DNA from 3 places in the Paenibacillus sp. FSL H7-0350 genome. Region 3 is predicted to be linked to each of the others. Evidence: predicted binding sites of a transcription regulator. Region 3 holds the regulator's gene; each other region holds the start of a gene.

The links. The regulator LexA, encoded in region 3, represses DNA repair genes until DNA is damaged. The targets are predictions, from matches to a motif close to CGAACATATGTTCG.
Positions count from the first base shown of each region.
Region 1: NYE24_RS21570 (putative DNA modification/repair radical SAM protein) is a predicted target of LexA. The motif match lies at 5,463-5,476, and genes of this name have one in related genera.
Region 2: recA (recombinase RecA) is a predicted target of LexA. The motif match lies at 3,169-3,182, and genes of this name have one in related genera.

Region 1 covers NZ_CP151972.1:4,689,511-4,699,367, reverse strand. The annotation lists gene NYE24_RS21590 (hypothetical protein) at 144-536, shown strand; gene NYE24_RS21585 (glycoside hydrolase family 18 protein) at 638-1,924, opposite strand; gene NYE24_RS21580 (glycoside hydrolase family 3 C-terminal domain-containing protein) at 2,097-4,883, opposite strand; gene NYE24_RS21575 (hypothetical protein) at 5,136-5,297, opposite strand; gene NYE24_RS21570 (putative DNA modification/repair radical SAM protein) at 5,521-6,831, shown strand; gene NYE24_RS21565 (TIGR03915 family putative DNA repair protein) at 6,831-7,712, shown strand; gene NYE24_RS21560 (phosphoketolase family protein) at 7,779-9,857, opposite strand, start outside.
Region 2 covers NZ_CP151972.1:1,334,738-1,344,594, forward strand. The annotation lists gene rny (ribonuclease Y) at 1-875, opposite strand, end outside; gene NYE24_RS06170 (RecX family transcriptional regulator) at 1,185-1,919, opposite strand; gene recA (recombinase RecA) at 2,035-3,099, opposite strand; gene NYE24_RS06180 (competence/damage-inducible protein A) at 3,398-4,687, opposite strand; gene pgsA (CDP-diacylglycerol--glycerol-3-phosphate 3-phosphatidyltransferase) at 4,746-5,333, opposite strand; gene NYE24_RS06190 (YajQ family cyclic di-GMP-binding protein) at 5,483-5,974, opposite strand; gene NYE24_RS06195 (hypothetical protein) at 6,204-6,365, opposite strand; gene NYE24_RS06200 (RodZ domain-containing protein) at 6,449-7,396, opposite strand; gene NYE24_RS06205 (DUF3388 domain-containing protein) at 7,445-8,212, opposite strand; gene NYE24_RS06210 (DUF3243 domain-containing protein) at 8,360-8,620, opposite strand; gene fabG (3-oxoacyl-ACP reductase FabG) at 8,753-9,520, opposite strand; gene NYE24_RS06220 (pitrilysin family protein) at 9,520-9,857, opposite strand, start outside.
Region 3 covers NZ_CP151972.1:1,195,406-1,205,262, forward strand. The annotation lists gene NYE24_RS05530 (hypothetical protein) at 1-244, opposite strand, end outside; gene NYE24_RS05535 (DUF896 domain-containing protein) at 292-501, opposite strand; gene NYE24_RS05540 (LysM peptidoglycan-binding domain-containing protein) at 611-1,027, opposite strand; gene lexA (transcriptional repressor LexA) at 1,225-1,851, shown strand; gene NYE24_RS05550 (L,D-transpeptidase) at 2,040-2,378, shown strand; gene NYE24_RS05555 (hypothetical protein) at 2,457-2,675, opposite strand; gene NYE24_RS05560 (hypothetical protein) at 2,786-3,007, opposite strand; gene NYE24_RS05565 (hypothetical protein) at 3,100-3,459, opposite strand; gene NYE24_RS05570 (hypothetical protein) at 3,475-3,750, opposite strand; gene NYE24_RS05575 (hypothetical protein) at 3,945-4,070, shown strand; gene NYE24_RS05580 (GNAT family protein) at 4,196-4,783, shown strand; gene ltrA (group II intron reverse transcriptase/maturase) at 5,161-6,552, opposite strand; gene glnA (type I glutamate--ammonia ligase) at 7,008-8,336, opposite strand; gene NYE24_RS05595 (MerR family transcriptional regulator) at 8,366-8,776, opposite strand; gene NYE24_RS05600 (ATP-binding protein) at 9,037-9,570, opposite strand; gene NYE24_RS05605 (methionine gamma-lyase family protein) at 9,631-9,857, opposite strand, start outside.

The sequences.
Region 1 (9,857 bases), 3.5 Mb from region 3:
CCTACCTACTAATAGTACGCTATCCCGCCCCCAAAGACAGCCCCGGGTTGTTCAAAAATAATCCGCAGAACTCCATACCCGCACAAGCCGCCCCCCAGGTTCTGAGTAAAATAGAGTAAATAGAACAGTGAGGTGAATGACGAATGGCAAATTCAACAAAGCTCCGCAAGCGGGCACAGCAGCTGAAAGGCCAGCCGGTCTGCATCACTTTGCATAATGGGCGTTCCTACGTAGGGTGGATTACAGACCTGAACCAGGAGGCGGTGATTCTGTCCAGACACAGCACGCGTAAGGGACCATCCCCGAAACGGAAATCCTCTTCAGCTGCGCGCAGAGCAGAGGTATCCGGCTTCATGCCTTTACTAGGCTCGCTGATGGGCGGAGGAGGCGGGGCGGCCGGTATCGGCGGGGGTCTCGGACGGTTCATGGGCATGTTCGGAATGGTGCAGAAGGCTATGCCGGTGATGAAGATGGGCTACAACATGATCAAATCGATCCGGCCTTTTCTGGGCGGGCTCAAGGGCTTAATGGGCTAACACGTATATGCTCAAAAAAACGGATGTGCCGCCATTTCGCATGGGCACATCCGTTTTGGTGTGGAGATTCTTACGCCGCCGCTGGCCGCAGCGTCTCCGGTCTATTTTTTGACCACCTTGAAGTTGTCTTCCAGCAGCAGCCAATTCTGCGGAAAAGGCAGGCCCAGCTTCCAGTAGCTGATGCCCCGCAGCCCTAACTCCTTGATCAAATCGAACTTAGCCTGAATCGAGCGGGCATCCTCAAACCATACCGTATGCTGCCGCCCCTCGTCATCGGTGTAATTGAAGTGCGGCGCCTGGGCTCTATAGTCATACTGAATGCCTGCATTCCTGTTCCTTGCCAGATCAATGGCTGCCTGCGGACTGAGCGCTTTCGCATATTGCCCCCCTGCTACAAAAGGCAGTGTCCAATCATAACCGTACAGATTCTGGCCCATCATGATTTTACCGGCGGGCATCTCGCTTGCTGCATAAGTCAGCACCTGACGGACAGGCCCGATGGGCGAGACAGGCATCGCCGGCCCCCCGCTGTAGCCCCATTCATACGTCATAATAATGACGAAGTCAGCCACCTCGCCGTGGACCTTGTAGTCATGCGCCGTATACCAGGCCCCAACCTGTGACGCGCTGGTCTTGGGGGCAAGGGCGGTGGACAACAGGAAGCCCTCCTTGTGAATGACGTCTGCCGCCTTCCGCAGAAAAGTGTTGTATGCTTCACGGTCCTCCGGCCGGAGAAACTCCAGATCAAAGTGGATATCCCGGAAGTTCAGCCGCTTCGCTTCCGCAATGATATTCTCAAGCAGCCGGTCCTGGACCTCCTGATCATTCAGAATGATGCGCCCAAGCTCCGAGCTGAACTGGGCATCCTCCAGATTCGTCACAACCATCATCAGCGTCACCTGATGCTCTGCGGCAATGGAGGCGAGGCCGTCCAGAGGCGGCGGTACCAGTGTTCCGTCCCGCTTGATCCGGAAGCTGAACGGTGCGAGATACGTCAGCTCAGGAGCAGCCTCACGTGCAGCATTCTGCAGCGGCTGGGAGACACTCTCCCCCCGCGGCTCCACATATGCGTTCACTTCCGCTTGCCGCCTCGGTCCAGGGGGAAGGTACAGCCGGAGCCCGACCTGCAGCGGCTGATTCAGCGTCAGCCCGTTCACCTCAGCCACCTCGCTTGCCTTCAGGCCGAACCGCTTGGCGATGCTGTAGTAGCTGTCGCCCGGCTGCACCCAATAATATTGCCCGGCAATCGGGATTACCAGCGCCTGCCCCGCCACCAGTCTTCCCGGCGCAGAGAGCTGATTCGCCTCAGTTATCGTATCTGTGCTGATTCCGTAGGCCTGCGCAATGCCATACAGCGTCTGGCCCGGCTGCACTACATGTATTTGCATATCGTTCCTGCCATCCCTTCATAGTAGCCGTTTTATCTCTATTTTATTCGGCGGCCCTGCGGGTATGCGGAATCAGGCGGATCAGGCGAATTCTTATATATGCACAAAAGACACCCCGGAGGGTGTCTTGATGCTGGTGCTATCAATGGTTGCTGATCCTATGGTGCTGATGCTATACCTGCTTGAATTCAATCCATTCAATCTGCAGACCGGGCTTGACGAAGTCGAGCTTCAGCTCATACCGTCCGGCTTCCAGTTCAACCTTGACCAGCTTCTGTCTGATCCACCGGCCTTCCGTTCCGTTCGTCTGAATGGTGGTTACCGCTTGTCCATTCAGAGTCAGGTTGCAGGCGCTCTGCGCAAGCTCAGGCTCAGGAGACATGATGCTGACAATAATGCGGTACTGGCCCGCCTCGTCAGCCTGAATGTAGGTCGGCCCGGACACCGCAGGCGTTACCTGTGCGTTCTCGCTCAGAACCTGTACATGCTCAGCCGCGATAGCCAGATCAGCCTTGAACGTATCGACCGCTTCAATAATCTCATGCTTTCTGGAGAACACCGGCGCCTTCATGATGAACTCACAGATGTTGATTGCGCAGCGCTGAAGCTCCCCGCGGGTAAGGGTACCGTTCTCCAGAGATGCGATCGTGTTGTCGTCATAAGCGTTCACTTCTGCCCCATAGTTGCTGACAACCATGTACACATCGTTCTGCGCACGGACCATCCAGTTCATATTCTTACGGTCTGCCGGCCCTCCGTTCACCACATCATTCATAATCGCCCACCAGTCGGTCATGACGATCCCCTGGAAGCCCCATTCGCCGCGAAGCAGCGTGGTGTTGAGGTCATAGTTGGAAGCCGCCCAATGCCCGTTCACAGGGTTGTAGGAGGTCATGATCGAATTGGCCCCGCCCTGCTTGACTGCGATTTCGAAGCCCTTCAGGTAGATCTCACGAAGCGCGCGTTCCGATACGACAGCATCGACCTTACTGCGGTGCTTCTCCTGGTTGTTGCAGGCAAAATGCTTCAGCGTCGCATTAGAGCCGCCCTTCATAATTCCGCGTGTGCATGCGGCAGCGAAGATCCCCGAAATCAGCGGGTCTTCGGAGAAATATTCGAAGTTGCGCCCGTTCAGCGGGCTGCGCCGGATATTCAGCCCTGGTCCCAGCAGCGCATCCACCTGGTTGCGCAATAATTCCTGGCCTTCCATGACATACAATGCTTCCACCAGTTCTGCGTTCCATGTAGCGGCGAGCAGGGTGCCAATCGATACCTGTGTAGCCTTCGCTCCACTGTCCATACGGATACCGGATGGGCCGTCCGCTGTAGCTGCAACCGGAATGCCGTAGCTGAACAGACTGTCGCTGACGCCCCCGAACGCCGAAGCCGTACCCGGAGTTACCAGAGGGCTGCTCATTCCTTCGCCCCGGACAATCGCCGCCAGGTCTTGGTCGCTTAGCTGGGCAATGAAGGTGCTCATGCTGACTTTTCCGTCATGGACATCTCTCAGGGTATATCCCTGATTACCGGTCTGCGCAAGCGTCTGCGGCAGATTGCGTTCAATCCGCTCCGCCAGATCCACCTTGCGTGTAGGTACCTCAGACGAGACAAGCTCATACGAACCGTCTGCCTTACGGGCACCCGGCTTCATCCGCATGAAACTCTCAGTAGGTGCCATTGCTTCTTCCAGCTGTTCCACAACCTTAAGCTCTTCCAGCACATAACCTTCTTGTCCGTCCAGAAGCACTGCTGACACCGCTTTGACACTGGTGCCTGCATAGAAGCGGTAGGTACCGGCTTCGAGCACATAAGCGGAAGCATGCCCGGTCACACCAGCGTCATCATAGGAAGCCATGGAATGGAGCGGGAAGCTCACAGTAAGGCGCTGAGACTCACCAGGCTCGAGCAGCTTGGTCTTAGCGAAAGCTGCCAGCGCTTTGGCCGGTTGACCCAGCTGTCCCTGCGGCGCTTCGTAATACACCTGCACTACTTCTTTACCGGTATACACCGCTCCCGTATTCGTTACAGTTACACCAATTTCAATCTGCGGCTCGCCCGCCTGGTTCACCAGCTTCGCTTCCTCCGGCTCCAGCTTGAAGGTCGTGTACGAGATCCCGTAGCCGAATTCATACTGAACCTTATCGGGGCAGAAGGTCTCGAAATAGCGGTAGCCTACATAGATATCTTCCTCGTACAGGTTCTTGAACTCATTGCCGTAGTTGCGGGTCGACGGGTAATCCTCAATGGAATACGCGATGGTGTCCGTCAGCTTGCCGCTTGGCGTAACCTCTCCGGCCAGAACATCGGCAATCGCGTGGCCGCCTTCCATGCCGCCATGCCAGGAATAGATCACAGCAGAGATAGGATTCACATAAGCGGCGTCATTCACCCAGCTCATATCCATGATATTGGACACATTGAGCACCACAATCGTCTGTTCAAAATGAGCCGTAACCGAGACAAGCATCGCCTTCTCATCTTCCGTCAGCCGGTAGCTGCCTGCGGTATCGGCATTATCCTGATCCTCGCCCGCCGTACGTCCTATAACCACAACCGCTTTGGCTGACTGGCTTCGTGCCTGCTTCACCAGCTCGTCCGTAAGCGGCATTTCCTTCTGGTTCCACGGCTCCGCAGCCCATACCTTGCCGCCGTCATCGAACGGGTTAAGCCCGATCCAGGCCTCATAGGCTGCAGCCAGTTCTTCATTCACGCTAATGTTCTTCTTGCTGCGCAGTCCATCCAGCAGGTTCGTCGTATATGCAACGTGAACGCTACCGCCCGATCCAGTACCGCTGCGGTAATAATTCACCTGTATTCTGCCAAAAACAGCAACGCTCTCACCGTTACCCAGCGGAAGCACCTGTCCCTCATTCTTAAGCAGTACCGCGCCTTCTGCGGCTACCGTCCGGCTAAATTCTGCAAAACCCTCTAACGGCACTCCAATGTTCTGTGTACTCAATTGGTTTCCTCCTGTATGTTCATTTCCCATGCTGTGGGTTGATTCTATAAATAACGCCCTCCCGAAGGGAATGTACGTTACCTTGAATCTGTATGGTCTTGCATATAGCATATCCTTCTAAGAATATAAGCTCCAGCCATATTATTCAAGCACCGCTCTAAAAATAAAAAGACACCTGTGCGGGCGTCTTTCAAGCCTGTTCCTATGCAATCCGCTGCGCCTGAATAAATACGTCCGGATCTTCTGTTTATTTTATCTGCGGCGGCGGCCCTTCATCATGCGGTTGTACATAATAAGAGCAGCAACGATCATGCCCAGCATGGCTACACTGCCTGCCGATTCCTGCGACATGCCGAACATCAGGCACACACTTGTCACTAGCTGTCTTGTCAGCAGCGCGACGGCTATCAGCATGATAGGCCGCCATATGTTATATCCTCTCACTTTAGCAACACTCCTAACCCGATTTTCAATAATCGCATGATTCCTCATTCCATGAACCATCAATTTCTATTATAGCACAAGAAGGAATGCGCATACATTTTGCAGGCGGCCGGGGAGGTGGATTACGCTTTGACAAGAACGTACGTTCGATATATAATGCTCACATATGAGGGGGATTGAGACCGTGGATGTAATGGAGAAACTAGAGATTCTGACCGCTTCAGCCAAATACGATGTGGCGTGCACTTCAAGCGGTTCCGACCGTAAGGGCCAGGCCGGGACGCTCGGCAACACCTCTGCGATGGGCATCTGCCACAGCTTCGCGGCGGACGGCCGCTGTATTTCGCTGCTGAAGGTGCTTATGACCAACGGCTGTGTATATGATTGTGCCTATTGCATCAACCGCAAGTCCAACCCCATTCGCCGGGCGGCCTTCACCCCCGAAGAGATCGCAGATATCACCATGCAATTCTACCGCCGTAATTATATAGAAGGATTATTTCTCAGCTCAGGCATTATGCGCAGTCCCGACTACACCACCGAGCAGTTAATCGGCGCACTTGAGCTGCTGCGCAATGTCTATCATTTCAACGGTTATATTCATGTAAAAGCCATCCCCGGAGCAGACGAAGCCCTGCTGTCCAGACTTGGGCTGCTCGCCGACCGCATGAGCGTCAACATCGAACTGCCCTCGCAGGAGAGTCTTGGACGGCTCGCCCCCGATAAGAGCAAGGTATCCATCCTGAAGCCGATGGGGCTGATTAGCAGCCGGATCAAGGAGAACCGCTCCGATATCGTCCGGTATAATCACGCGCCCCGCTTCGCTCCGACCGGACAGAGCACCCAGATGATCGTGGGGGCAACGCCAGATACGGATTACCAGATTCTTAATCTGACGGAGGGATTATACCGCAAATACTCGCTCAAGCGCGTCTTCTTCTCCGCCTACACCCCGGTTGTGGAGGATTCCCTCCTGCCCGCTCTCGACACCAAGCCACCGCTGCTGCGGGAACACCGGCTCTATCAAGCCGATTGGCTCCTGCGTTTCTACGGCTTCAAGGCGAATGAATTATTGGATGAGGCCGTGCCGAACTTCAATCCGCTGCTGGACCCCAAATGCAGTTGGGCCGTTAACCACCGGGAGCAGTTCCCCGTTGAGATCAACCGCGCCCCTTACGAAATGCTGCTGCGTGTACCCGGCATCGGCGTAAGAAGCGCACAGCGGATCGTGAAGGCCAGACGGGCCGGAGCGCTCGATTTCCATGCGCTGAAGAAGCTGGGAGTGGTCCTCAAGCGTGCTCAGTTCTTCATCACCTGTAAGGACAAACCGCTGGAGGGACTGAAGGTAAGCGAGCACACCCTGCTTCGCTCACTCATGTCCGGGGAGCAGCTCGCTCTCCAGCAGCCGCAGGTGGAGCAACTCACGCTGTTCGACGACTTCAACCTGTCAGCACTTCCGGCAGCAGATAGTTGGAACCTGCTCAAGAAGGGGGCGAAGGCCTGATGTTCAAGCCGTCCGCACTGGCGTATACCTATGATGGAAGCTTCGAGGGCCTGCTGTGCTGTGTGTTCGAGAGCTATGCCTGGAAGGAGACTCCGTTAACGATACATTCCGCAGATGCAGAGCAGGGGCTGTTGCTGGAGGCCAAATGGATCGAGACTGACAAGGACAAGGCAGCACGGGTACTGAAATCCCTGCCGCTGCGGATCAGCCGGGAAGCCGAAGAACTGGTGCGTCTGGGCTTCTGGAGCTGCGCTCCCGAGAAGGAAATGCTGCTGTTGAACTTCCTGTATCTCGGCTTCCAGCATGGCCGCAAGGTGATGAATATGCTGGCCGACGACACGGTGAACACACTAATGAAGGCCGTACAGCAGCTCCGGCATGAAGCGCATCTGTATACAGGCTTCGTCCGCTTCTCCGTATACGGACCGGTCATGGCCGCAGTCATTGAACCGCAGGGCTATGTGCTGCCTGTGATCCAGGAGCATTTCTGCGACCGGTTCCAGGGGGAGAGCTTCATGATCTACGATCAGACGCACGGAGCTGCGCTGATTCATGAGCCCGGACGGGAGGCCATCGTGCCGTTAAACGGCTGGACCCCGCCCGAGCCCGATGAGACGGAGGAAGCGTACCGCCGCTTATGGACTGGCTTCTACAATGCCATCGGCATCAAGGAGCGCTACAACGACCGGCTGCGTTCCTCACTGATGCCGAAGCGCTACTGGAAGCACATGGTGGAGATGAATGGAAGGGGCGGTGTGCCTGTACTTTCTGCGGGGCAGCGGAAGAGAGCATTGCAGCCGGAAGCGCCGAAGACCTCATCGATCCCGGACATCCAACTTCAACCATCGGATACAAAAAGCGCCCCGCAGCCATCAACATGACTAACCGGAGCGCTCCTTGATTCAAGCCTTCTATATTATTAATGAAATAACTCTATCGTCCTAACCTTAGTTCAAAGCCTTCCATACCCAGTTCTCAACCTCTGGAAGGTCAATGCCTTCTTCGCGGATGTATGCATGATGCTTCTGCACGATGGCATCCATCTCGTCAGCGATGGACTGGTATTTGCTTGCTTCCGGCAGGCTCAGCACAGCTTCCTTCGTGAGGTCGAAGCGGTCCATCTGGTTGAGGACACGCATATCGAACGGTGTAGTGATGTCGCCATTCTCGCGGTAGCCATGCACATGCAGGTTATGGTTGTGGCGGTCGAAGAACAGGTCTTTGATCAGGCCTTCATAGCCGTGGAAGGCGAAGATGACCGGTTTATCTTTTGTGAAAAATTGATCAAACTCCTCGTCAGACAAGCCGCGCGGATCAAGCTTCTGACTTCTCAGCTTCAGCAGATCGACTACGTTAATGTAACGGATCTTCAGCTCAGGCAGCTTCTCATGCAGGATCGAGATGGCAGCCAAGGCTTCCATAGTTGGTTCTGTACCCGAAGAAGCGATGACAAGATCTGGCTCTCCGCCTTTGTCGGTGCTGGCCCAGTCAATGATCTTGAGGCCTTTAGTTACCAGCTCCTGAGCTTCGTCGGCCGAGAACCACTGCGGACGCGGATGCTTGGAGGATACAATCAGGTTGATCTTCTGACGGTCATTCAGGATCGTGTCGAAGACAGCCAACAAGCTGTTCGCATCGGACGGCAGATACTCACGGATGAATTCAGGCTTCTTGTCAGCCAGATGGCCGAGCAGACCCGGATCTTGGTGGGTATAACCGTTATGGTCCTGCTGGAATACGGTCGATGTGGCGATCACGTTCAGGGAAGGAATATCTTCTCTCCAGGTCTGATCTGTCGCCTTACGCAGCCACTTGAAGTGTTGGGTAATCATCGAGTCAACCACGCGCAGGAACGCTTCATAGCTGGCGAAGAATCCGTGGCGCCCAGTCAGGACATACCCTTCCAGAATCCCTTCCGCCTGATGCTCAGACAACTGGGAGTCAATGACACGGCCGTATGGAGCAAGGAATTCATCCTGCGGTTCCTGAATGGCATCCATCCATTGGCGCTTGGTCACTTCGAATACAGGTCCCAGACGGTTAGACATAGTCTCATCCGGTCCAAAAATCCGGAAGTTGCGGTTCTCTTCGTTGAGCGTAACAACCTCTTTCAGGTATTTCCCCAGCACGGCCATATCCTGTGCAATCACTTGACCCGGAACGGAATTATCCAGGGCGTAGTTGCGGAAGTTCGGCTTGTGCAGGTCTTTGATCAGCTTGCCGGCATTCGTTACAGGGTTCATCCCCATACGTCTGTCGCCGGTTGGCAGCAGCTCAGCCAGATCCGCGTTCAGACGGCCGTTCTCATCGAACAATTCTTCAGGTCTGTAGCTGTTCAGCCATTCAAGCAATGCCGGAGCATGCTTCATGTTCTTCTGATCAACCGGAATCGGCACCTGGTGGGCACGGAAGGAGCCTTCATTCGGCACGCCGTCCCATGCTTTGGGACCAGTCCAGCCCTTAGGCGTACGGAAGACCAGCATCGGCCATACAGGACGGGTAGTATCATTATTTTCACGGGCATTCTTCTGAATTGCGGCAATTCTCTCTACGATCGTATCCAGCACCTTCGCCATTTCCGGGTGCATCAGATCCGGGTTCTCGCCTTCTACGAAGAATGCTTCCCAGCCATTTCCGGCAAAATATGCGGTCAATTCTTCTCTGCTCATCCGGGAGAGGATGGTAGGGTTGCTGATCTTGAAGCCGTTCAAATGCAGAATCGGCAATACAGCACCGTCTGTAATCGGGTTGATGAACCGGTTGGACAGCCAGGAAGCGGCCAGAGGGCCGGTTTCTGCTTCGCCGTCACCTACAACTACTGCAGAGATCAGATCAGGGTTATCGAGAATCGAACCCACGCTGTGCGACAGGGAGTAACCCAGTTCGCCGCCTTCGTGAATGGATCCAGGTGTTTCAGGAGCAGCATGGGAGGCTACACCGCCAGGGAAAGAGAATTGCTTGAACAGCTTTTTCAGACCAGGGATGTCTTGGGTGATCTGGGGGTAGATTTCAGTGTAGCTTCCGTC
Region 2 (9,857 bases), 140 kb from region 3:
ATCCGTTCATCTACTTCTTTACGGGATTTCTCCACCATTTCTTCAATACGTGCAGGATGGATACGTCCGTCTGCCACCAGCTTCTCGAGTGCCGTACGGGCCACTTCGCGGCGGATCGGATCAAATCCTGACAGAATAACGGCTTCCGGCGTATCATCAATAATAAGATCAATGCCGGTCAGAGTCTCCAGCGCACGGATGTTACGTCCTTCACGACCGATAATCCGGCCCTTCATCTCTTCATTCGGCAAGGTAACGACAGATACCGTAGTTTCAGCCACATGATCAGCCGCACAGCGTTGAATCGCCAAGGTGATAATCTCGCGGGCTTTCTTGTCCGCTTCTTCCTTGGCCTGCTGTTCAATTTCCTTGATCATCTGAGCAGTTTCATGGCGAACTTCCTGTTCTACATTGCTGAGAATGATACTTCTGGCATCATCGATGCTCAGATTGGAGATACGCTCCAGTTCAGTAACCTGATTCTTGTAAATAACATCAATTTGCTGTTGGGTTTCATCAATTCGTTTCTCTTTGTTAGCTACTTGTTCTTCTTTTCGTTCAAGCGATTCCATTTTTTTATCCAGCGATTCTTCCTTTTGCAGCAAACGTCGCTCTTGCCGTTGAATTTCATTCCGACGTTCACGAGTTTCTTTCTCAGCTTCGGTACGGATTCTATGAACTTCATCCTTAGCTTCGAGTACCGTTTCCTTCTTCAGCGCCTCCGCCTCTTTCTTCGCGTTCTCCACGATGACTACGGCTTCTTTCTCTGCGCTGGAAATCTTAGCTTCTGCAAGGGATTTACGAATAAAATAACCGAATCCAAAGAATGCTGCAGCTACAACGAGAACGATAATGACCCAGATCAATGGTTCCATCTGTTCACCTCCTCGTTGATATCCTCCAAGGTTCTTCCCTTGGGTATTTGTGCAGTTGTTAAACTATCCGTTCATCACCATACAAAAAACCGGTAATACACCGATTGCCATACTGCACATGCTGCACATGCACATTGCCCGCCTTATCCGGCGATTACATTTCATATGAGTTGTACGCGAACCGGAACATAAGAGTCTGCTTTTTGGGAAGGAAAAAGGATTCTTAGTTTATGCCGATTCATGTTATATTTTATTATTTATAAAAAGACCTTGTCAAGAGAGTCGATAACCGCATTAAAGTCAAGAGAATCAATCCGGGAAGTAAAACTCCTCTTCTTCCCCCTCAGAATCCTGCTCATCCCGCAAAATCCCGATCACCTGGCGTACCATTTCACCTGAGAATCCCCGGCGCATCAGGAACGCCCCTGTCTTCCGGCGTTTGTCGTTCACATCTCCCCGGATCATATTCCATTTCTTCCGTCCGGTCTGCAGTGCGCTCTCCAGCTCCTGCTCGGGTGTGATCTCATCCAGCGCTTCCGCAATCAGCGACTTATCGATCCCCTTCTCGCGCAGCTCCTGCCTGATCCACATTTTGCCCTTACGCTGATTCACAATCCGCTGCTCCGCCCACTGCTTAGCGTATAAGGGATCATCAAGCAGACGTTCCTCCTGCAGCCGGAGCAGAACTTCGGCAATAACAGTCTCCCCTATTTCCTTCTCCCTTAAACGGCGGGCCATCTCCTGTCCCGTTCTGGGCTTGCGCTCCAGATACCTAAGCCCCTCCACATACGCCCGCTGGCGCTCGTCTGCGGCAACGATATCCTCCAGATCCGCTTTTACAAAAGTACTCCCGGTAATCATCCGGTATTTAATCATGACATCTTCATGAACAGTCATGTTGTAGTCTCCGAAATGGATCAGATAACGATAGTTAGACTTCTTGAGCCGCTCTACCCGTGTAATTACCAGCTCTTGATCTCCCGGGAAATCCGCCAGCACCTGCTCATCCTGTTCTTCGAATTCCTCATCCAATTGTATAACCATCCTGCCAATCACCTACTTAAGCTGAAATATTTGCGAAAAGGCACCCTGTTACATCTTCACAGGGCGCCTATCCATCTTGACTTCATTATTCAATTAGAAGTAGAGGGGGATTTAATTACTCAATCTCAAGCAACAGCTTCTCTTCTTCCTCTTGCTCCGCAGCCACAGCCGCTTCGGATGGTGCCTCTACCAGAGTCGTGAGATTACTTGCCTCACGGATCTTGTTCTCGATCAGCAGGGCAATATCCTGATGTTCCTTCAGGAACTGCTTGGAATTCTCACGTCCTTGACCCAGACGTTCGCCTTCATAGGAATACCAGGCACCACTCTTGTTAACGATATCCATCTCTGTACCGATATCCACAAGGCTTCCCTCTCTGGAAATCCCTTCGCCGTACATGATATCTACATCTGCTTGCTTGAACGGAGGCGCTACCTTGTTCTTCACAACCTTGATCTTCGTACGGTTACCCACGACATCATTACCCATCTTGATACCCTCTACCCGGCGCACATCCAGACGGACGGAGGAGTAGAATTTCAGAGCGCGTCCACCCGGAGTGGTCTCAGGGTTACCGAACATTACCCCGATCTTCTCGCGAAGCTGGTTAATGAAGATCGCAATGGTGTTGGATTTGTTGATGGCACCTGACAGCTTCCGCAATGCCTGAGACATCAGACGGGCCTGCAAGCCTACGTGAGAATCACCCATGTCGCCTTCAATTTCTGCCTTCGGTACCAATGCTGCTACAGAGTCAACTACAATGATGTCTACTGCTCCGCTGCGTACAAGCGCTTCAGCGATTTCGAGGGCCTGTTCACCTGTATCAGGCTGGGACAGCAGCAGTTCATCAATGTTAACGCCAAGCGCCTTAGCATACTTAGGATCAAGCGCATGCTCAGCATCGATGAAGGCAGCTTGTCCGCCCTGCTTTTGTACTTCAGCGATCGCATGAAGTGCAACCGTCGTCTTACCGGAAGATTCCGGTCCATATACTTCAATAATACGTCCCTTGGGAAGTCCGCCAATACCTAGTGCAATATCAAGTGCCAAAGATCCGCTAGGTACAACTTCCACTTTCATGTGAGTGGATTCTCCCAGTTTCATTACCGAACCTTTACCGAATTGTTTTTCTATTTGACGAAGCGCCATATCAAGCGCTGCACGACGATCTGACAATCAGACCACTTCCTTCACTGTTTATAGTATTATAATAACGTGTATTGAAGGTCTTGCCAAGTCTTTTTTCGAACATACATTCGTTTTTTTTACTCACAGGGATAATACTCCCTTTTATTGTAAGACATAGGCCTCCTTCCGGATGCAAGACTTTTGCAGGTACCTCTCTTCTGCTCATCACGTGAATAGGAACAACCTTAGGATAATTTGTTATATATAATATAAAACAAAAAACCGCAGCATGATTGCTCAAGCCACGGTTCTTCCGCATACATAAATTATATACCGCCTTGAACCGTTATTGCAAGGCCGAGCCTTCCAGCGGAGTGGCAACCTTGCGTTCTTCCAGCCGGCGCCACAGGCGGTACAGCAGCGCCTTAACGGTGCGCAGGCGGATGTTATCACGGGTGCCCTTCAGATTCAGCTCGTATACCTCTGTCTTGCAGCCCCTCTCAGCCAGTCCTACGAACACAAGCCCCACCGGCTTGCGCTCGGAATATCCCGGTCCGGCTACACCGGTAACCGATAAGCCGAAGTCCGTGTCACCGATCATTCGCACCTGCTCAGCCAGCACCTCCGCAACCTCGCGGCTCACGGCTCCCGGGGCATCCGGGCCTTCAAGCATAGCGGAGGGCACATTCAGCAGTTTTTTCTTAATATCATTGGAATAACACACGATCCCCCCGGCAAACATGGAGGCGCTGCCCGGGATATTCGTAATACTCTCCATCAGCAGCCCGCCCGTACAGCTCTCGGCAGCACTCAGAGTGAGCCCCGCATCCGCCATCCAGTCCACAATCAGCTGCTCCAGCGGCACATCGATGTTGGCATACAGATTCTCCGGCAGAATATCCGCAATCGTCTTCTCCAGAGCATCGAGCTTGACCATAGCCTCCCGTTCGGACGGCGCCTTGGTAGAGATGCGCACGGTCACTTCGCCTTCCTTGGCATACGGGGCAATCGTAGGATCACTCTGGCTGCGGATCAGATCAATCAGCTTGTCCTCCAGCAGCGACTCGCCAATCCCGGCGAACTTCAGCATCTTCGAGTAGAGCGGCATTTCACTAGTAAGTGCATGCTGCTGAAGCCATGGCTTGGCCTTATCCGTGAACATCGGCTTCATCTCCCGGGGCGGACCCGGCAGCACGATATAATATTTGTCCTCTTCTGCAAAAGCAATCCCTACCGCAAGGCCTGTATCATTGGACAGAGGAGTCGTCCCTTCAATGACAAGCGCCTGCTTGCGGTTATTCTCAGTCATTACAATCTTGCGGTCATCAAAGAAGCGCTGCACATGATCCATGGCCAGCTGGTCAATGTGCAGGGTCCGGCCAAGCGCCGCAGCCAGCGCATCCTTGGTCAGATCATCCTCGGTCGGACCGATGCCACCGGTGAACAATATAACATCCGCCCGGCTCTGAGCAATCCGGATCGCTTCCAGCAGGCGGCTTTTGTTATCTCCCACAACGGTCTGAAAATAAACGTCAATGCCTAATGCAGCCAGCTCTACTGAAAGAAACTGGGCATTGCTGTTCACGATTTGTCCAAGTAATAGTTCTGTTCCAACGGCAATAATCTCTGCTTTCATAGCTGACGTTCTCCTCCTGATTGTAGGTATTCTGCAAGGTTCAACCTGTTCCAGCATCTCAGGCTTTGTTCAAATCCAGCAGTTCCTTATTCTTCACGAAATAATCAATGCCAGAGTAAATGGTAATGATGGCTGCCGCCCAGATGGCAATGTCATCCACAGGAATGCTGACGAACTGGAACGGGAAATTGTTAAGCAGCAGCAGTGAAATGGCAACAATCTGAATCACTGTTTTTACCTTTCCCCATTTGCTTGCAGCCACTACCTTCCCTTCCAGCAGTGCCACCTGGCGCAGGCCGGTCACGGCAAACTCACGGCTGATGATAACAATGGCAATCCAGGAATCGCATCTTCCCATCTCGACCAATGAGATCAGCACGGCCGAGACCAGCAGCTTATCCGCTAGGGGATCGAGCAGCTTGCCCAGATTAGTGACCATGTTATATTTTCTGGCTATGTAACCGTCAATTCCATCGGTACTGGCTGCCAGCAGAAAAATAACCGCCGCGACCAAGTGATTAATTGAAAGCTGAAAGGAGCCCCAATGTATCGGTTCCGGATAGAAGCTGAAGTCCACCAGCAGAAAAAACATCATGATTGGGATAAGGCAAATACGCGCTAATGTGATACGGTTGGGTAAATTCACTGAAGGTTCCTCCCCTAGTCCATACGAATCCGGTATTACAGCATGTTCTTCAAAACTGCTTAGCTAGTATATTATAGCCATAAATAAGTGTCAAAAAAACATAAAGCACCCCGCAAGTAAGGTAAGTATACACTGCGGGGCACATGATCTTACTTTAAATTGTTAAACTGTAAGTCAAGCGGCAAATCAGCCTTGCGTAAAAGCTGGATAATCTGCTGGAGATCGTCGCGGCTTTTGCCGGTCACACGGATCTGATCACCCTGAATGGTGCTCTTGACCTTCAGCTTGGAATCGCGGATCAGAATATTGATCTTCTTCGCGTTCTCCTGGTCTATCCCTTGCCGCAGCCCCAGCCGCTGGCGCACCGTGCCGAGCGAAGCCGGCTCCACTTTGCCGAAATCCATATTCTTCAGCGTGATTCCCCGCTTCACCATCTTGGTCTGGAGGATATCAATTACTGCGTTCAGCTTGTATTCATCCTCTGAGGCGACTACAAGCGCATCCTTCTCCAGCTTCAGGCTGCTCTTGCTGTTCTTGAAATCAAACCGGTTCTCAATTTCCTTCTCGGTCTGATGAACCGCATTGGTCAGCTCCTGCATATCCATCTTGGATACGATATCAAATGAACTTTCTGAACTCATGGTTCCACATCCTTTAGTTACAATTAGTCTGTTCCTATTATATGAGATAGGCGCTCCTAAGTCTAATATTGGAAAAGAGTCAAGTGGAAACGGCATTCCGTCCTTTGTAAGGACGGTACCGTTTCAGCGAGAAATAGAAGGAAAATTTATAGTGTGAACATATAAATTCTTAAATTTGCACCTAAAAACACGCCTCCCGGAACCCGCCCGGGAGACGCTCACCTAAATATTATCTGCTGCGTGCAGGAGCCCGGAACATATCCAGAATCCCCAGCAGAACATGTGCCAGTCCAAAGCCCAGAATACCATATCCCCAGGCGCCCGGTGTCAAATAATACCCCAGGAGACTGACAATAATACCAAGCCCTGTTACAATCCAGCTGACGGTCATGAGAGAATACACCTCACTTTGGCGAGAAAACTGTTAAACACTTCTAGGTTCTCCAATCTGCCAAAGACTATACATTGGATCTACTATTCTCCGGTAGTACTCCCGCCAGTAGCGCCATCCGTCCCGCTATCCAGTTCAAGCAGCAGACGCGAGGAGGTTTTGCCGTCGGTGATTGCCTGTCCGTTGACCGAAATGGCCGTAGCCGGTGAATATCCCGACTTGATATACATGCCTTCGCTGTCCAGCGTGAAGCTGAGATTATCGCCGGCCTTGGTGTTCCCGAAGCTGAGCTTTTCCCCCTTGGAGTTCTCGCCCTTGTACACTTCAAGCCAGCTGACTCCGGTTGAGGCAATCACTACTTGAACCTGGCTTCCGGCAGGCGCAGAGACCTTATAGATCGTCGTCTTGCCCGATTTACGGTCTTGAGTAACGGTAACAGCCCCCGGAGCAGCCGATGGAGACGGCTCTGGAGTTGCAGCAGGCGCAGTGGTTGCCGCCGCTCCTGCATCAGGTGTAGCTGCCGCATCTGCTGTCGCTGAAGGCACTGCACCTCCGCCAGCGGCAGTAGGTGAAGGCTTCACCTTGGCCGGATCTTGCGTTGCCGAAGTCATGTCTGCGGTATCCGCCTGCTTCGGGTCCTGTTGATTACTCGATGAAGTAGCATATAAATAGATGACCACCAGAATTAAAATCGGAAAGGTCCACATAAGCAAGGTCGGCAGCCACTTGGCGTTACGCTCCGTTTCAGGCTTGCGGCTCCGCTTCTGGATCACGGTCTCCATAGTAGTATCGACGGGGGCGGCAGGCATATTGCCGTGCTCCTCCATCAGTTCATCCGGGTTAACCCCGACCGCCTCGGCATAGGTTTTAATAAAGGCCCGGACATAAAAACTGCCCGGAAGCACTTTATAATCCCCTGCTTCGATGGCTTCCAAATATTTTTTCCGGATCTTTGTTACTTCCTGGACATCATCAAGACTCATCCCCTTTTGCAGACGAGCCTCCTTCAAATGCCGGCCCAGTTCCGACATACCATCACCTCCTGAATGTTGTGTGAGCAATGCTCCTGATTAAATATATTAAAGATCTTCACTGTAGCTTGTCGTAAACGACTCGTACAATATCTCTTCGTTCGGTGCGTTGCGCAGCTCAATAATGATATCGAAGTCATCGAAGGTGAATTCGGACTCCCGCACAAAAATATCAGGATGCTCAATCACCTTGGTGCTTGCCATACTCATGACATTCTGCAGCAGGTTATAATGCTTCTCGTTCGAGCGGATAGTGCTGACGATCCCGTCAATGATAAATACATTATGCGGATTCATTTCGTCTTCGGCGAGCTGGCTGCGGACCGTCTGGCGCAGAAGTGTTGAGGAGACAAACGTCCAGCGCTTCATCGCACAGACGCTGCCGGCAATGATTGATTCCGTCTTGCCTACCCGCGGCATGCCACGTAGTCCTATAACCTGATTACCTTCTTTTTTAAACACCTCACCGAGGAAATCCACCAGCAGCCCGAGCTCATCGCGGGTGAAGCGGAAGGTCTTACGGTCATCTGAATCACGGTCGATATACCGCCCATGCCGGACGGCCAACCGGTCTACAAGCCGCGGTGTACGGAGTGCCGTAACCGTTATATTATCAACTTTCTTGAGCATCTCGCCCATCAGCATGATCTTCTCATCGTCGCTTGTTTCCAGCAGCATTCCGCGCGTCTTGCCTTCTACGCCGTTAATCGTCAGAATATTGACTTCCAGCATACCCAGCATAGAAGCGATGTCGCCTAACAGACCGGGTCTGTTCTTATGTATCTTATACTCCATATACCATTGTTTATATTCCACTTGTGCGCACCTCATAGATTCCTTTTCCCTGCATGTTGTTTCAGATACACGGGTCATGTTAATGATATAGAAAAAAAAATTGAAAGGCAAGGACACGATTGTAATAATTGCAGAAAAGCTCCCGCAAGGGGAGCTTCTTCCGCGTAACTATGCGTTTTTCTTCGCCAGTTTGACCATGAGTCCGGCAATGGTATGCTTCTCATCATCCGTTCCGACATCCCACAGCTCTTTAATGGCCCGGTTGGAATAGTTGCCCGGATCGACCTTCTTGTCGAGGAATTCCCCGATTTCGAACGCCAGCTTGGTGATGGTCTCGTCGCTCATCCCCATTTTTTCGGCCTGAATGACCCGGTCTCCCAAAAAGCTTTTCCAGGTATCAAAGTTCTTCACTACGGAATCTGTTGACATCTTAAATCCTCCTCAGGTTTGTAATGATATTGAGATTTAGAAGCAACAGTTATAATATGTCTCAAGCCGGAAGTTCTTATGCTGGAGCATTTCTCCAGAGCAGGTTCATGGTTCCTGGCATTATACCGGTAATTAAGTAATCCAGCCGCCGTTCGGACTGATGACCTGCCCCGTAATATAACCCGATTCAGGCAGCGCCAGAAAATAAACAAGCGAGGATATATCCTCAGGGGTAGCCAGTCTCCCCGCAGGGATCTCGTCCTCCAGCATCTTCAGCTCATCCGCTTGCAAATTGGATAGCATGGCCGTGTGGACCGCTCCAGGCGCAACAGCGTTCACAGTGACCTTGGAGGGGGCCAGCTCCTTGGCGAGCGCCTTGGTAAAAGCATTCACTCCGCCCTTGCTTGCTGAATAAGCCACTTCACAGGATGCGCCCGAGATCCCCCATACGGAAGACACATTAATGATCCGGCCGTAACGCTGCGTGACCATATAAGGCATGAAAATCTGGCTGCACATGAAGGTGCCCTTCAGATTCACCGCCATGATATCGTCCCACTCCTCCTCGGTCAGATCGGCTAACATGCCATAATGAGCTTTCCCGGCATTATTGACCAGGATATCCGGCATCATGCCGCTGCTCTCCAGCCTTTCGGCCATGCGTACGAGCTGACTGCGGTCTTTCATGTCCGCCGCTACGGTCATTACCTTTGCCCCCAGCGCCAGACAGCGCCGGGCCACATCATTTGCCGCTTCATGCGAATTCATATAATGTATCACAATGTTCATTCCCACCGAAGCAAAACGCTCAGCGATCGCGCCGCCGATTCCCCCGCTGCCCCCGGTAATGAGCACTGTCATTTCGCCAATCGGTTTGCTGTCCTCTCCCGGTAACATCATTAAGGACTCACCACCAGCGACACGGCCAGCTGCTCCCAGTTCACATGGGCATGAAGCCGGACATTGACTTCATCCAGAGTGATCGATTCATACAGGGGAAGCACTTCAAACAGATCTCCTCCACGGAACTGGTACCGCGTGAACTCATGGGCAATGCTCTCCGGCGAATTCAGCATCCGCAGGAAGCCGCCGATTTTCTTTTTGCGGGCCCGTTCGAAATCCTTCTCCGCGAAGCCCGTCTCCAGAATACGTAGAACCTCTTCCTTAATCCGTTCAAGCAGCAGTCCCGGATCTTTGGTATCGCCGCCGATCGCCGAGAATGCATACTCCGCAGAGC
Region 3 (9,857 bases):
CACCCAGCCAGTTGGCCAGAATCCCGCTTCCTTTGGCCTCGTCAATTGAGCCTACCACCCAGAACATGATGCCAAGCAGCATCAGTACAACGGGGAATACAATATTCCGGCCTTTGAAAATATCAATGCTTTTCGCGGCAGTCTTAGTGCTGGAAGTGTAAATGGAATCCTTCCCCTGCTTCTTTCTTTGCTGGTTAATTTGCTTGGTATTGCGTTGAACCATTCTTTCCCAAGAACGGGCCATGTAAGTTCCCCCTAGTCATCCTGTATTATCTATGAAAAGGCAACAGGCTAATGCTTAAGTCCGTTATTGCCCTCTTCATGCTCCGGATTGTCCACAATTTCGATAGTATCAAGCTGGGCCCGAAAGTTAGTGCGGATATTCCCCAGGTAAATCTCGCGGAGCTTGGCACGTTCAGCCAGTTCCTCTTCATTCAGGCCGCCGTTCTTAGCTTTGCGTGCCAATTCATTGATGCGTGCGACCAATTCGTCAATATTCAATACGTTTCCCTCCCTCTAAATTCATTTTAACTTTGCCATGAGAAAAAGAGCTTGTCAAGGTCTACCCCCTGAAAGCTCTCCGAGTCGATCATTAGTCTGACACAATCCTTCAGTATAAAGGTAAAGTCAGAATATCTCCGGCCTTAATGACACTGTTCTCCAAATGATTCGTCTTCATTATTCCTTCTATATATACGGCTGTCCTCATGTCCTCAGGCTTGTTACTTAACGCAATGCTCCATAAGGTATCACCGCGTTCGACTACGATCCGCTTATCCGGCTTCAGTGAAGAGACCGAACCGGCAAAAACATTCCCCACCACAGTGAATCCCGAAATAACAAGCATCAGCACCAAAACCATCTTCATCAGGCTGACCTGACGGAATAGTGATGATAGCGCAGTGAGACTATGAAGAATCGCATCCTTGACCTTGGTTACATTACTATGAGCAGTTGGATTACCGGGAGCGGACACCTTGATATCCTCATTATTGTAGATGCTGTTGTATGTACTATACTTTAACATGATCATCATCCTCCAAACACATGTTCTTGCTTTCGAAAATAATATAACACGAACATGTGTTTCGATCAATAGTTTTTTCGGAACGTCTGTTCTCTTTATTTGCGTTCTCTTTTTTTCCTCATTTTAGAACTTATGTTTGTACGAACGGAAGTTCTATGTTATAATTTTCCCAAACATAGTATATGGGGTTGATACCGATGTCAAAGATTTCTAGTCGTCAGCTGGCGATCCTGGAATTTATACGTAATGAAGTCCGCAGCAAGGGTTATCCTCCGTCCGTCCGCGAGATTGGCGAGGCTGTCGGCCTGGCCTCCAGCTCTACCGTGCATGGTCACTTGGACCGGCTTGAGAAGAAGGGCCTGATCCGCCGTGACCCTACGAAGCCGCGTGCGATTGAATTGCTCGGCCAGGAAGATTCAGAGAATGTGCATCAATTCGTCCAGACCGTTACCCGCATCCCGGTAGTGGGTAAGGTTACAGCTGGTGTTCCTATTACAGCTACAGAGAATATTGAGGATTACTTCCCGTTACCTGCTCATTATGTAGGCGATAACAAGGTATTTATGCTATCTGTCCTTGGTGACAGTATGGTGGATGCCGGAATTATGAACGGGGATTATGTCATCGTACGCCAGCAGCAGACTGCCGACAATGGCGATATTGTTGTAGCGATGACCGAAGAAGATGAAGCAACTGTCAAGACCTTCTACAAGGAACGGGATCATATCAGGCTGCAGCCGGAGAATCCGGCATACGAGCCTCTCCGCCTTAACCGGGTTACGATTTTGGGACGGGTCATCGGATTATTCCGCGATATCCACTAATCTACTCCCCGCTTAAGAACAGGCTGCTCCGCACCATGCGAAGCAGCCTGTTTTCTGTTCATTTCACTTATTAAAGTGGCCAAAAAGCCGAATGCAAACATTTGTTCGCACTAAGCTTTTTGGCCACTTTTTCTGAGAACCGCTGCATAGCTCCGCACATATCCTGTTACAAAGGAGTGCTGATCTGTATGCCCAATTACCGAATTATCGTCGATCTGTCACAGCGCATGCTGTACCTGCTGGATAATGACGTCGTCACCAGAGGCTTCCCTGTCGGCATCGGCAAAATGTTAACCGTCTCGCCTGTAGGCGAATACACCATCATTAACAAGCAGCCCAATCCGGGTGGCCCGTTCGGAGCCTTCTGGATGGGTCTATCCAAGCCGCATTATGGCATCCATGGAACCAATAACCCTGCTTCCATCGGCCACATGGTCTCCCATGGCTGTATCCGCATGTATAACGCAGATGTTCTCACCCTGGCTGCCCTCGTTCCCATAGGTACCCGTGTCACCATCAGGGAATAGGAACTCACAAAAACCCTTGAGACGCCAGATTGCGCCCCAAGGGTTCCAGTGATTCAAATGAATTAGAGCGGATACAGACTACAGCACACTTCTCAACAGACGGATAGCCACCGTATTCAAACGGATAGCCTCGCGGATCGATTCTCTGGCTGCCAGCAGCTCTCTTCTGGCCCGCGAACCTCTAGGCACTCTGCGCAGATTCTCATTGATTTCTTCCAGTCTCTCCAGCAGGACAGCCCGCTGTGTCAGCAGGACATTAATGGCTCTGCGAATCCGGTTACGTTCTCTTTGGCTCATCTTTACACCTCTTTTACACTTGGATAGTATAAGAGATGCCAAGAATGACTCCAAAGCTTGTGTGATTCGGCAGTAATGTAAGAGCAGCAAGCAGCGGACAGGTAATCTGCTTACTTTTTGTTCAACCGTACCCGGAATTCAAATTCATCGCGTCTATAAGTCATTCCGGCCAGCACTATGTACTCCGGTGTCCATTTCTGTACAGGTCCGGCATAATCAGCAATCACATGCGGTTTGCCATCAACCAGCTGAACGACGTAGACCTGTACCTGTGCCAGTGCGGCAGCGAATAGATCAGCATCACTGGACAGTACTTTATAAGCCGTATTCAACTTCGTTCCTCCTTGTTCCACAACCATGATAAAAGATTCCGACAACCATCTATTTAATTATACCGGGTCATGGAACAATATGTAAACCATATTTACAGCTTGATAAAAAGGATTTTAAACAATCCAATATACTTCTTAGTAGCCCCGCCATCCCTGGTAAAAAAATTGGTATTTTTAAGGTCTGGTACGCTAAATACTGAGAACAAAATGTAGTTATCCCGCTCGGTCAAAGACTCAATTACAGGCTGAGCCACCAGCTTGCTAATTCCGTCGCCTATTACCTGATCTAGCGTATTCTCAAGATTCTTCACAGAATATTCACTGAAGGCTTCCTTCCCCGGATTCGTAACAGCCATCACAATCAGAACAAGAATAAGGACCAGTAATGATTTACCGCCCGATCTCCTACGGACTCTGCGTGCAGGACTTGGGATATCATAACGCGAATTCATTCTTTTCCCCCTCAACTACAGAATATACAGTATCTCTTGCAACAAGAACCCCAGCGGATTCACAAACATCCGGTACACGAACAGCATCCCGCCTGCAATCCCACTGCCCCCGACATCAACGCTACTCCAATCCCATACCGGCAGAGGCGGCGCATCCAGCCCATATTGCTCCATAAGCCTCTCTTGGGTCTCCGCTGGCACAGCCGCTCCTTCCGCTCCAGCCACCACCGGACCTATCAACGCCAGGACAAGCAATAGCGAAAGCATAATCTTATATGTATTCTTCATCATCCACTCCCATGTCTGCCACTAGAATTCTCTTCTGGTTAAGTATATAGGAGATGGAATAGTATGTAAAATGAATTGGATTGATCTGGAATTGTAATTCCTTTATATTATGATGTAAAGGCTTTGTTTAGTCTTCATTTTCAGTCTCTCCCCCACACTTTAATATTGGGAGAGTTTTTTATTTAGGAGGTAAATGTATGAATGGAAATAAAGTTATCATCATTCTTCTGTCCATATCCATCCTCGGTATACTCCTTTACTTCGGATTAGCTTATGGATTGCTATGGTATGCCTTCCGGTCCTCGGTTTCCATTGAAGAATAATCTAAGAACTACACCATCTAACCAATATTATCATGTTAAGATTACTTATAATCAAAAAGCACCTCCAAAATATATATTTCATGAGATAAACTTATAGAATCGTGATATTATTTGGAGGTGTACTAATGCTAAATGTAGATTATACAAACTATTATTGGCAAGATGATGAAATTAGATTGCGTTCAATAGAGGCTGAGGATTGGGAAAATATATATTTATCTGCATTCGATACCCCTGCCCGTCGTTTTCTGGAATGTACTATTGAATTGCCGCCCACAAGCTCGGTTGCGAAGAAATTCGTTGAAGAGAATGTTGAATTTACATCCACTAATGGCCGAATCATGTTTACTATTGAAAATATGAACAGTGACACGGTAGGTGGTATTAATTTAAACAGTATTGACGAGAGGAATGGTACGTTCAGCATAGGTATTGTAATTGATCATCCCTATCGAGGGAAGGGTTACGGTACCAGGGCAGTGCACATGCTCTTAAAATATGCATTTTTCGAGCGCAGACTTAATAAATTTAATGATTATGTTCTGGAGGGAAATGAAGCATCGGCTGCTATGCTTAGAAAAGTAGGATGCGTTCAAGAAGGAGTCCGACGTCAAATCTTCTATATCAATGGTAAATATCATGATTCTATGTTGTTTGGTTTAACAAAGAATGAATATAGGGATCTTCATCATAAGGATCATCACAATAAATAATCATGCATTAACCTAATCAGAGACGTTCAGTTCAATAAACCAACAGCAGTCCGGGATTTATTTCTCGGTAAAAGAAAGCTGTTGGTTTTTATATTAGAGTTTATTGAGGTGAGCATTGTGAAGAAATATAACAGATCTGAAAAAGTCATTATTGGTGTGCTCCTTGGTATGACTGCTGTGCTAGCTTTAGGAAGCCTACTTTTTTGGTATGTCTTTACCACAATCTAACTAACCCTTCGCGGCCGACACGCAAGAGCACTTATCCACGTTCAGATATAAACCATACTCTCTAAAAAAAATCGAGTAGGAGGGGGCGGCAAACCCCCGTCCTCTCACACCACCGTACATGCGGGTCCGCATACGGCGGTTCCAAAAGGTTAACAAAGCTCTAAGTAACGTGAAAGCAAACTTTTCAGCCCTTTCCCTTCCCAGTAGGAAGTCGGAAGGGCATTATTTGTATTCCGGGACATTTCCCATGCGCCTCGCCGTGAGTTTGCCATTGTGAAACAGGCCCACTCGGGCGTTCCTAGTGCCCGGAGTTCGCGGATTCGTGTGCGTACTCGTTTCCACTGTTTCCACAGGCACATTCGCAACCTTCTTCGAATCCACTGGTCCAGCGTTTGGAGGTGTTTCTTGGCCGATGCCAAATGGAAATAGCCTAGCCAGCCCATCAGATATTGATTTAATCGGCTTATTCGTTCTTCCATTGAGATGGACCAGGTTCGGTTCGTTAGCTCTCGAATTCTCTCTTTGCATGCTTTAAGACTCTTCGGCGCTATTCGTATGGTTGCCTGTTTCTGGCTCAGGAAACTGAATCCTAGGAACTTCCGGTGCCAGGGTCTGGCTACCGCACTTTTCTCCCGGTTCACTTTCAGTTTTAGCTTTCCTTCTACAAATCGGCTGACCGATTCCATGACCCGTTCGCCCGCTCGTTTACTCGCCACAAAGATATTACAGTCGTCCGCGTAGCGTACAAACCGCAGTCCGCGTCCGGTCAATTCCTTATCCAGATCATCCAATAGAATGTTTGCCAGAAGCGGACTGAGCGGACCGCCTTGTGGCGTTCCTTCCCGGCTATGCTCCAGCTTTCCATTGACTATCACTCCGGCGCTAAGATACGCGCGAATCAGTGTTAGTACTCTCTTGTCTGCTACTTTCCGCGCAACCCTTGCCATGAGCCTATCGTGATTTACCCGGTCAAAGAATTTCTCGAGATCGAGGTCTACGACCCATCTCAAACCACTTTGGATATATCTTTGTGCTTGTTTCACGGCGTCATGGGCGCTCTTTCCCGGCCGAAATCCGTAGCTGTACCACGAGAATCCTGCGTCAAAGACCGGATTCATGACTTGTAGAAGAGCCTGCTGGAGAAAGCGGTCCATTACCGTCGGGATGCCTAGCAGCCGTACGCCGCCTCCGGGTTTGGGGATTTCCACCCGTTTGACGGGTGCAGGTTTATAGGTACCCGCAAGAAGTTCGGCTTTCACCGGTTCCCAATGTGTTTTCAAATAAGCCTGTAGATTCGCTACCGTTACATTGTCCACACCGGGTGCTCCTCCGTTCTGGACCACTCGTTTGTATGCGAGCCGAAGGTTATCTCCTTCGAGCATTCGCTCCAGCAGGTGGCTCTCTGCTTTGCGAGAGGAAAGGCCGACTTGTGCCGATGAAGAACTCGGCGCTCCGGCATACCCTGACGGCTTCACCGCTTCTCTTTGCCGCAAGCTCTCTTGCGAGATATTCTGCTGTCGTTGCTCTTCATGCGAACGCATCGGTTTCCTCTCTCCTTTCGGTTCAGCCCTTCCGTAAACGGTTGCAACAGTTTACGTACTATGGCTTCTGCTGACTCCTGCCAGTTCAGCGTAGCCTCTCAGCTACGGTTACAAGTTTTTTTCCTTGCATATCCGACAGGCCTCCCCAGATAAGAACGTCATCTTTCCGCCCGCGCCTGCCCAAGTCTACGGCTACAGCACTTGGCAGCTTTGGATTTTGTCATGTGTGGGTGACTCATCCGGCTGCAGCCGCCTCTAATTGGATTCGTGTACCTCAGGCCGTGCTTTTGCCTCCGGCTTCCTTCAGATTCCACCTCACGGTAGACACCCTTGCCCTTGGCTAACGGTAGGCGCTTGCCAGCCCCCGCTCGGGACTTTCACCCTAAAGATGACGCCCATGCTGGGCGTACCACAAAAAAGCCCCCGGCGCGTATAGCGCCAGGGGCTGCTGTATCCTAGTAAAGCGTCATGTACTGATCTCTTTCCCACTCGTGGACCTGGGTACGGTAGATATCCCATTCGATTTCCTTCAGCTCGTAGAAGTGGGCCAGGGCATGTTCGCCGAGGGCTTCTGTGATCACGTGGCTGCGGATCATTTCGTTCAGAGCTTCCTTCAGATCGGATGGCAGGCTTGGAATGCCTTCTTCAATCCGCTCTTCTTCGGACATGACATAGATGTTACGGTCAATTGGAGCCGGAAGATCCAGCTTACGCTTGATTCCATCAAGACCTGCCTTCAACATTACAGCCAGTGCAAGGTACGGGTTAGCCGCCGGGTCCGGATTACGAACCTCAACGCGTGTGCTAAGCCCTCTCGAAGCCGGAATACGGATCATCGGGCTGCGATTGCTTGCAGACCATGCAACGTAGCAAGGTGCTTCATAACCAGGAACCAGACGTTTGTAGGAGTTGACCGTCGGGTTAGTGATTGCAGCAAATGCACGTGCGTGCTTCAGAATCCCTGCCATGTAATAACGGGCTGTCTTGCTTAGACCCAGCTTATCGCTCTCATCGTAGAACATATTCTCGCTGCCATTGAACAGGGATTGGTGGGCGTGCATCCCCGATCCGTTCATACCGAACAAAGGCTTAGGCATAAAGGTTGCATGCAGGCCGTGATGACGGGCTATCGTCTTCACGACAAGCTTGAAGGTCTGAATCTGATCCGCTGCCTTGATGGCATCGGCGTATTTGAAGTCAATCTCATGCTGGCCGGAAGCCACTTCATGGTGGGAAGCCTCAACCTCAAAACCCATTTCCTCCAGTGTCAATACGATCTCACGACGGCAGTTCTCCCCAAGATCCATCGGCGCCAAATCGAAATATCCACCCTGGTCATTCAGCTCAGTGGTCGGATTGCCCTTCTCATCAGTTCTAAACAGGAAGAATTCCGGCTCAGGTCCAACGTTCATAGCAGTGAAGCCCATTTCTTCCGCTTCCTGCAGACAACGTTTGAGGATACCGCGCGGATCTCCGGCAAACGGTGTTCCGTCCGGCATGTACACATCACAAATCAAACGTGCCACACGGCTGTCTGTCACCCAAGGGAAGATTACCCAAGTGCTCAGGTCCGGATACAGATACATGTCGGATTCTTCAATCCGCACATAACCTTCGATGGAAGAACCATCGAACATCATTTTATTGTCGAGTGCTTTTTCAAGCTGGCTTACTGGAATCTCTACATTTTTGATCGTTCCCAGCAAATCGGTGAATTGCAGGCGAATAAACCGGACGTTCTCGTCCTTGGAAATGCGCAGAATATCCTCTTTAGTAAAGCTCACGTTACCCTCTCCCTTTCAACTGCTCTATATTATTTATTAAAAAACCGGGATAGCTCACCTTGGATTAGAGACACTTGTCCCGGTCTTTTACCGGAAACCAGCTCCTGCTTCAGCAGACGGTGAAGCTGCGAATCAGACAACTCTCTACGTCTCACCTCTGTATCAGGGGTAATAACCGTAGCTTCTTCAGATTCCTTCGAGACAGGGTTCATCACCTGCTTGATGCCGGCAATATTAACACCCTTCTCAATCAACGCCTTAATCTCAAGCAGACGTTCCACATCATTAAAGGAGAACAAACGCTGGTTGCCGGAGGTACGCGCAGGTACGATCAGGCTGTGCTGCTCATAATAACGAATTTGTCTGGCGGATAGATCAGTTAACTTCATTACGATTCCAATAGGAAATAATGCCATATTTCTGCGGATTTCATCACCCATGACTCATCCAACCTTCCAATGATCTTTTTCTCATCTCATTGTACATTTCCTTATATGGCGTGTCAATGGTATGTGAGTTTTTCTCACAAGATTTCTTTCACCTATTGTGAGATTAAGAGATCAAACTGTCAGATGCATGGGATTTGGTTTCCCGAAGTATACCACATAGAGCAATCCACACGCAAAATCACAGGCTGCTGCGAAAGCTGCGGCAAGCCAGTATTCGACTTTACAACTCCGGTGTCCCGCTTCATGTCATGTTATGCTTCAATGATCCATTCCCCTTCGCCCGTTGGCGTCTCAAATCCGTTCAGGAAACGGGTCAGAATCTCCCCGGTAATGGTGAATGCCGCATTGGCGTCAAACCGCGCGCTGCGGATGCGGAGCCTCCGGCGCAGCTCTACCGGCTCTACCTTCAGGTGAACCAAGACCCACTGTCCTCCGTGCTGCTCGATCAGCTCTTTGTATTCGTCACGTCTTCGCTTCTGCCAGAAGCTGAAATCAACCACGACATGGCGCTTTCCGGCAAGCAGCTCTATTAGCTCCTTACGCAGCTTGCGCTCCGACTGTTCCTTGAAGGATTCATAAGCCTCTTCCGGGTAATCAAGGCCATAACGGCCATGGGTACTCCAGATATCCTCATCGATGGACAGCCGGGCGAATCCCTCCTGCTCCAGCTTGAGCGCAAAGGTCGTCTTGCCCGATCCCGCTACTCCACACATCATTACAGCGACGGCAGCTTCATTCTCCTGCTTTCTCTGCAGCAAGCTTTCAATAGCTGTTGCTTCCTCCAAAGTCCGCCCTCCTCTCCAAGCCTGATATATGAACATAACGGTTTCTATGTCGCACAGATACTACAGCAGCTTGCGCTCCCTCATACTCTGCAAAGCCATTAAGACCCCGTATTTGACATGAGAATAGGTTAATCCGCCTTGCATATACCCGATATACGGTGCTCGGATGGGCGCATCTGCAGACAGCTCCAGGCTTCCGCCCTGGATGAAGGTCCCGGCAGCCATGATGACCGGATGCTCATACCCCGGCATGTCCCAAGGCTCAGGCACGACATGGCTGTCTACCG